Regions from separate parts of the Streptomyces aquilus genome, predicted to be linked through region 2. Evidence: riboswitches for the same ligand, from Rfam matches in the RefSeq annotation. Region 2 holds a riboswitch; the other holds the start of a gene.
What was found. A riboswitch is a leader RNA that binds a small molecule or an ion and turns the genes downstream of it on or off. The one in region 2 is predicted to bind ZMP and ZTP.

Region 1 (3,394 bases), 2.6 Mb from region 2:
CGGCGACGGCCCCCTCGACCACCACGCCGAGCGCCGGCTCGACGCGTTGCTGCGGCAGCGGACCGCCCGCCGCCCCCGGCTGTACTGGGGGCTGGCGGCCGGCGGAGTCGTCGCCGCGCTCGTCTCGGCGCTGCTGTTCACCGGCCAGACCACCGCGCCGGCGGTCGCCGCACCCCGCCCGCTGGTAGTTCAGGCGGACTCCACCCCCGTACCCCTGGAAACCCTGGCCGAGCGGGCTCGGGCGGCGGACAGTTCGGCCGTGCTCCGCAAGGGCACCCACGTGCGGACCTGGAGCCTCGGCATGAGTGACGGCAAGCCGCCGATCACCTACCCGGAGGAGCGCATCGTCCGCTGGAACGCCGACGACAGCCACACGGAGACCGTCGACGACGGCCACGACCGCACCACCCGGACGTACCCGCCCAGTTGGAGCGACGCCCCGCCGCAGTCCCCGCCCCCGCACGACGTGGCCCGGCTGCGCGCCTACCTCCAGGAGGCCGCGTACAGCAGGACTCCGCTCACCACGGGCGAGCTCCTCGACGCCGTCGACTACGTGCTCGACACCTGGCAGCTCGGCGCCCGGGAGTCGGCGGCGCTCGCCCAACTGCTCGCGGACACCGACGGGTTGAAGCCCGTCGGACAGGTGACGGACCGGCTGGGGCGGCGCGGACAGGCGTACGTGTACGAGCAGTCCGGCCTCCGCAAGATGCTGATCATGGACCCGGCCACCGGCGCCGTGCTCGGCCTGGAGACCACCTTCACGAAGGCGGAGCCCGAGTACGGCGTGAAAGCCGGTGACGTCATGGACTACAGCGCCTGGACGCGCTGACTCACGCCCCGAGCTGCCGGGTGGCGGCGTCCACCGTCTGCTCCAGCAGCGTCGCGATCGTCATCGGACCGACGCCGCCCGGCACCGGGGTGATGAGGGAGGCCCGCTCGACGGCGGAGTCGAAGTCGACGTCGCCGATGTTGCCCGGGTTGTACCCGGCGTCGATCACGACCGCGCCGGGCTTGATGTCCTGGCCCTTGATGAGCTGCGGCCGGCCCACGGCGGCGACCACGATGTCCGCCTCCCGGACGACCGCCGACAGGTCCGTCGTACGCGAGTGGCAGTACGTCACCGTCGCGTCCCGGGCAAGCAGCAGCATGCCGGCGGGCTTGCCGAGGATCGCGCTGCGGCCGACGACCACGGCCCGCTTGCCGGACGGGTCGACGTCGTACGCGTCGAGCAGCCGCATGATGCCGCCGGGGGTGCAGGACACGAAGCCCGGCAGGCCGAAGCTCATCGTCGCGAACGAGGCGAACGTGACGCCGTCGACGTCCTTCTCGGGGGCGATCGCCTCGAACGCGGCGCGCTCGTCGATGTGGGCGCCCATGGGGTGCTGGAGCAGGATGCCGTGCACGGCGGGGTCGGCGGAGAGCTCCTCAAGCGTGCCCACCAGGTCCTCGGTGGTGGTCGCCGCGGGCAGCTCCACGTGCCGGGAGGCGATGCCGGCCTTGCGGGAACGGTTCTGCTTCATGCGGACGTACGTCACGGAGGCGGGGTCCGCGCCGACCAGTACGGTCGCGAGACAGGGCGTCGTGCCGGTGCGTGCGGTGAGGTCGGCGGCGCGCCGGGCGGTGTCCTCGACGATGCGTCGGGCGAGCGCGGTGCCGTCCATGAGACGTGCCTGGGTCATGATCCACTCCTGGGCTGACAGTCGGGTTCGCCCAGGCGCACGGCTTCATGTCGTACGGGCCGCTCCCCGGTGGTGCTCCACCTCAGCGCCAGTCACGGCCCGCCCCCAGCCTAACCCCGGCGCCGCCTGCGCAGGCCGTGCGGGGTCGGGGGGAGTGCGCGGGGCCGGGTCCGCCGTAGCACCGACCGCATCAGCGCGGCGGACGCCAGCCGGGTTGCCGCCGAGGCCGGCAGCGTGCGGCGGGAGCGCACCGGGAACGATCGGCCGAGGCCCGCACGCGCCGAGAAGGTCCAGGTCAACCGGGACGTGATCTGGACCTTCGGCAGACTTCTCCCTACTCGTCCCATGCCTGGAGCATGATCTGTTCGGCGATCTTGCCGTCGCGCAGCGTGATCATGGATTCGGCGAAGACCCGGACCCCGTCCGAGTACTCGCAGGACTCGGTGTAGGCGACCTGGTCGCCCTGCATGATGCACTTCTCCAGCTTGTGCGCCTTGATGTCGCGGCTGTAGACGTCCTCCAGAAGCTCGCCGATCTCGTTCCGGCCGTGCAGGACCCTGGGATTGCTGGGCTGGGTGTTGCGGTCCACGATGCGCAGCTCCGCGTCGTCCGCGTAGAGCGACAGCAGATTCGCGGCCTTGTCTCCCTCGATGCCCTGACGCAATGTCTCCGTGCTGAACGCGCCCATGATGACCTCCTGTGAGGCCCGCGGCCCGAGGGGAGGGGCCGCCCGGGTCTCACCTTCGAGACTCCTCCGCCCCGCCGGTCTCGGCAAGCGCAACCGGGGCACTGCGCCTGACGGGTGAGAGCGGTCCGGCACCCGTGTCCGCGCCGGGCGTGTCGGCGTTGCTGACAACATGATCTCCACTCGACGTATCGTCGCCGTCGTCGGTCTCGCCGCCGGTGTCACCGGCCTCGCCGCCCCGATGGCGAGCGCGGCCCCCGTGGACGCCGACACCGCCAGGCTCAGCCCGATGGCCACGCTCGACTCCCTGTCCGTGAGCGACATCCCCGCGGAGCACAAGGCCGAGATCCCGCGCCCGACCGAGCAGCTGGCCCAGCTCAACCGCCTGAACGACCTGAACCAGCTGAGCCAGGTGACCGACCTGGTCGCCCCCGTCACCGGGCTGCTGCCGGGTATCCAGTAGTGATCTGATCCGTGTACGGACTCGTACGCGCACGTCCACACCAAGGGCCGTCCGGGCAACCGGGCGGCCCTTGACATTGCCCGGGGCCGCGCGGAGCATGCGCTTAGCAAGTGAATCTTGGTTCACTTGGCGAACGTTTTCTCGCAGTGCACACATTGTCGTGGCGAACGAAGAGGTCCGCATCATGCCCATCACCCGCGAACTCCTCATCGGCGGCAAGGACGTGCCCGCCGCCTCCGGCCGGACGGCCGAGGACCTCAACCCGTACACCGGGGAGGTGTACGCGACCGTCGCGGCGGCGGGCCCCGAGGACGTGCGGCGGGCCGTGGACGCGGCCGACGCGGCGTTCGAGGAGTGGGCGGCGCTGGCCCCCTTCGCCCGGCGCGCGATCCTGTTGAAGGCGGCCGATCTGCTGGAGGGCAAGGGCGACCAGGTCGCCGAGCTCATGGCGGGCGAGGCCGGCGGCACCCGGCCGTGGGCGTACTTCAACGTGGCGCTCGCCGCCAACATGCTGCGCGAGGCGGCGGCCGGCGTGACGGCCCCGCGCGGCGAGGTGCTCACCGCGCA
Region 2 (3,394 bases):
GGGGTCGGCGGGGATCGCGTTGCGGTTGGTGACGATGCCGGAGTCGAGGAGCGCGGCCTCGGCCTGGCGGCCGGTGAGGCCGTAGGAGGTGGCGACGTCGATCAGGTTGAGGTGGTTGTCGGTGCCGCCGGTCACCAGCGTCGCGCCCCGGCGCATCAGGCCTTCCGCGAGGGCCCGGGAGTTGTCGACGATGCGCTGGGCGTAGTCCTGGAAGGCGGGCTGCCGGGCCTCCGCCAGCGCGACCGCCTTCGCGGCCATGACGTGCGGGAGCGGGCCGCCGAGGACCATCGGGCAGCCGCGGTCGACCTGGTCCTTGAGGGAGTCGTCGCACAGGACCATGCCGCCGCGCGGGCCGCGCAGGGACTTGTGGGTGGTGGTGGTGACGATCTGGGCGTGCGGGACCGGGTCGAAGTCGCCGGTCAGCACCTTGCCCGCGACGAGACCGGCGAAGTGCGCCATGTCCACCATCAGGGTCGCCCCGACCTCGTCGGCGATCTCGCGCATGATGCGGAAGTTCACCAGCCGGGGGTAGGCGGAGTAGCCGGCGACGAGGATGAGCGGCTTGAAGTCACGGGCGGAGACGCGCAGCGCCTCGTAGTCGATCAGCCCGGTCGCCGGGTCGGTGCCGTAGGAGCGCTGGTCGAACATCTTGCCGGAGATGTTGGGGCGGAAGCCGTGGGTGAGGTGGCCGCCGGCGTCCAGGGACATGCCGAGCATGCGCTGGTTGCCGAAGGCCTGGCGGAGTTCGGCCCAGTCGGCGTCGGTGAGGTCGTTGACCTGGCGGGCGCCGGTCTTCTCCAGGAACGGGGCCTCGACGCGGTCGGCGAGGACGGACCAGAAGGCGACGAGGTTGGCGTCGATGCCGGAGTGCGGCTGGACGTAGGCGTGGCGGGCGCCGAAGAGCTCCTTGGCGTGCTCGGCGGCGAGGGATTCGACGGTGTCGACGTTGCGACAGCCGGCGTAGAAGCGGCGGCCGATGGTGCCCTCGGCGTACTTGTCGCTGAACCAGTTGCCCATGGCCAGCAGGGTGGCCGGGGAGGCGTAGTTCTCGGAGGCGATCAGCTTGAGCATCTCGCGCTGGTCGTGGACCTCCTGGCCGATGGCGTCGGCGACGCGCGGCTCGACCGCGCGGATCACGTCGAGGGCGGCGCGAAAGGCGGTGGACTCGCTGGACAGGGGCTGCTGCTCTGACATGTCGTCGGCCTCCGGATGGCGTGGCGGGTTGCGGTCACGATTCACGGCTCGGCCCAGGCGCACGGCACTCGGTCATTCACAGGCCGCTCCCCGATGGTCCGTCCCATCCCAGCGCGCCAGTCACGGCCCGCCGATCAGCCTACCGGGCGCGCCGTACGCCGGAGGTGCCGCGTCCACCATGCGAGCGACGATGGAAGGGGGCCGTCCTCATCCCTGGGAGTGCCCGTGAACGCCACGGAGAAGCTCATCGCCTCGGCCGAAGCCCACACCGCGCACACCTATCATCCGCTGCCCGTGGTCGTGGCGACGGCGGACGGGGCGTGGCTGACGGATGTGGAGGGGAGGCGGTATCTGGATCTGCTGGCCGGTTATTCGGCGCTCAACTTCGGCCATCGCAACCGGCGACTCGTCGATGCGGCGAAGGCTCAGCTGGAGCGGGTGACGTTGACGAGCCGGGCCTTCCACCACGACCGGTTCGCCGCGTTCTGCTCCGAGCTGGCCGAGCTGTGCGGGATGGAACTGGTGCTGCCGATGAACACCGGCGCGGAGGCGGTGGAGACGGCGGTGAAGACCGCTCGGAAGTGGGGGTACCGGGTCAAGGGCGTGCCCGCGGAGATGGCGAAGATCGTGGTGGCGGGGAACAACTTCCACGGCCGCACCACCACGCTGATCAGCTTCTCCACCGACCCCGAGGCGCGGGCGGACTACGGTCCGTACACTCCCGGCTTCGAGATCGTGCCGTTCGGTGATCTGACGGCGATGCGCGCGGCGGTCACGGAGAACACAGTGGCCGTGCTGCTGGAGCCGATCCAGGGCGAGGCGGGAGTCCTGGTCCCGCCGGCCGGCTATCTCCCCGCGGTCCGGGAGCTGACCCGCGAGCGGGATGTGCTGTTCGTCGCGGACGAGATCCAGTCGGGCCTGGGCCGGACCGGCCGGACGTTCGCCTGCGAGCACGAGAACGTGGTCCCGGACATGTACGTCCTCGGCAAGGCGCTGGGCGGCGGGGTCGTACCGGTCTCGGCGGTGGTGTCGAGCGCGGAGGTCCTGGGGGTCTTCCGGCCCGGTGAACACGGTTCGACGTTCGGTGGCAACCCCTTGGCCTGTGCGGTCGCGCTGGAGGTGATCGCCATGCTGCGAACAGGCGAGTACCAGGCACGCGCCGCCGAACTGGGCGCTCATCTCCACCGCGAACTAGAGAAGTTGACCGCCACCGGCCGCGCGACAGCGGTACGCGGCCGGGGCCTGTGGGCGGGCGTGGACATCGCCCCCACCCACGGGACGGGCCGGGAGATCTCCGAGAGGCTGATGCACCGGGGCGTACTCGTCAAGGAGACCCACGGCCGCACGATCCGCATCGCTCCGCCGCTGGTGATCAGCGAGGAGGATCTGGACTGGGGGTTGGCTCAGCTGGCGGCAGTACTTCGCTAGGCCGGTCACACCGGCTTTCGGCCCCAGGCGCTCACCATGAAGTTGGGGAGGTAGGTGGTGCCATGGTTCTTCGTCAGGGTGATGACGTCCTCGATGTCCCAGTCGGTCACCTCGCCGGTGGCCAGGAGGCGGGGGCGCAGTGAGCGGAGGGTGAGCGGGAGGAAGACCGCGTCGCCGCCGGTGCGGACCGGGGCGTGGACCTGGGCGCCGACCTCGGTCAGGCCGGCGTCCGTCAGGGCCTGGGACAGGCTGCGACCGGTGCCGGGGGCCACGTCGGCGGCGCCGAAGGCGGCGCGGAGGGCGCGGCCGAGGCGTTCGGCCGGCTCGGTGTAGCCGGGGTAGTAGCCGGCGGCGGCCGGTTCCGTCGGACCGTCGATGTCGAAGTCCTCGACGATCACCCAGCCGCCGGGGCGGGTCGCCGCGACCAGTCGGCGCAGGGCCTCGTCGCGGTCGGGGAGGTGCTCGATCACGGCCCGCGCGTGGACGAGGTCGAAGGAGGCGTCGGGGAGGTCGTCCGCGCGCAGATCGTGGGTGCGGATCTCCAGGTTGGACAGTCCGTGGGTGTTGGCGAAGCTGGTGTCGACGTCGGTGGCGAGGACACGCCCTGCGGCGCCGACCTGCTTGGCCAGCCAGCGCGCGATACTGCCGGCGCCGCAGCCCACCTCCAGGCAGCGCCAGCCGTCGGCGACTCCCAGCTCGGTCAGGCGGTGGCGGCTCTGGCTGTCGTAGATCTCCTCCAGCGCCAGCAGCCGCCCGTGTTCCCGCTCCCAGG

Region 1: it holds a riboswitch for ZMP and ZTP, as region 2 does, so the genes downstream of both, EJC51_RS41710 (bifunctional 5,10-methylenetetrahydrofolate dehydrogenase/5,10-methenyltetrahydrofolate cyclohydrolase) here and EJC51_RS29995 (glycine hydroxymethyltransferase) in region 2, are expected to answer to the same signal.

The regions. Positions count from the first base shown of each region.
Region 1 is NZ_CP034463.1:9,109,442-9,112,835, forward strand. Features, by position in the region: gene EJC51_RS41705 (CU044_5270 family protein) at 1-829, shown strand, start outside; gene EJC51_RS41710 (bifunctional 5,10-methylenetetrahydrofolate dehydrogenase/5,10-methenyltetrahydrofolate cyclohydrolase) at 831-1,679, opposite strand; ZMP/ZTP riboswitch at 1,702-1,785, opposite strand; gene EJC51_RS41720 (nuclear transport factor 2 family protein) at 2,014-2,367, opposite strand; gene EJC51_RS41725 (hypothetical protein) at 2,537-2,827, shown strand; gene EJC51_RS41730 (aldehyde dehydrogenase family protein) at 3,012-3,394, shown strand, end outside.
Region 2 is NZ_CP034463.1:6,490,170-6,493,563, reverse strand. Features, by position in the region: gene EJC51_RS29995 (glycine hydroxymethyltransferase) at 1-1,194, opposite strand, end outside; ZMP/ZTP riboswitch at 1,239-1,328, opposite strand; gene rocD (ornithine--oxo-acid transaminase) at 1,420-2,622, shown strand; gene EJC51_RS29985 (class I SAM-dependent methyltransferase) at 2,628-3,394, opposite strand, start outside.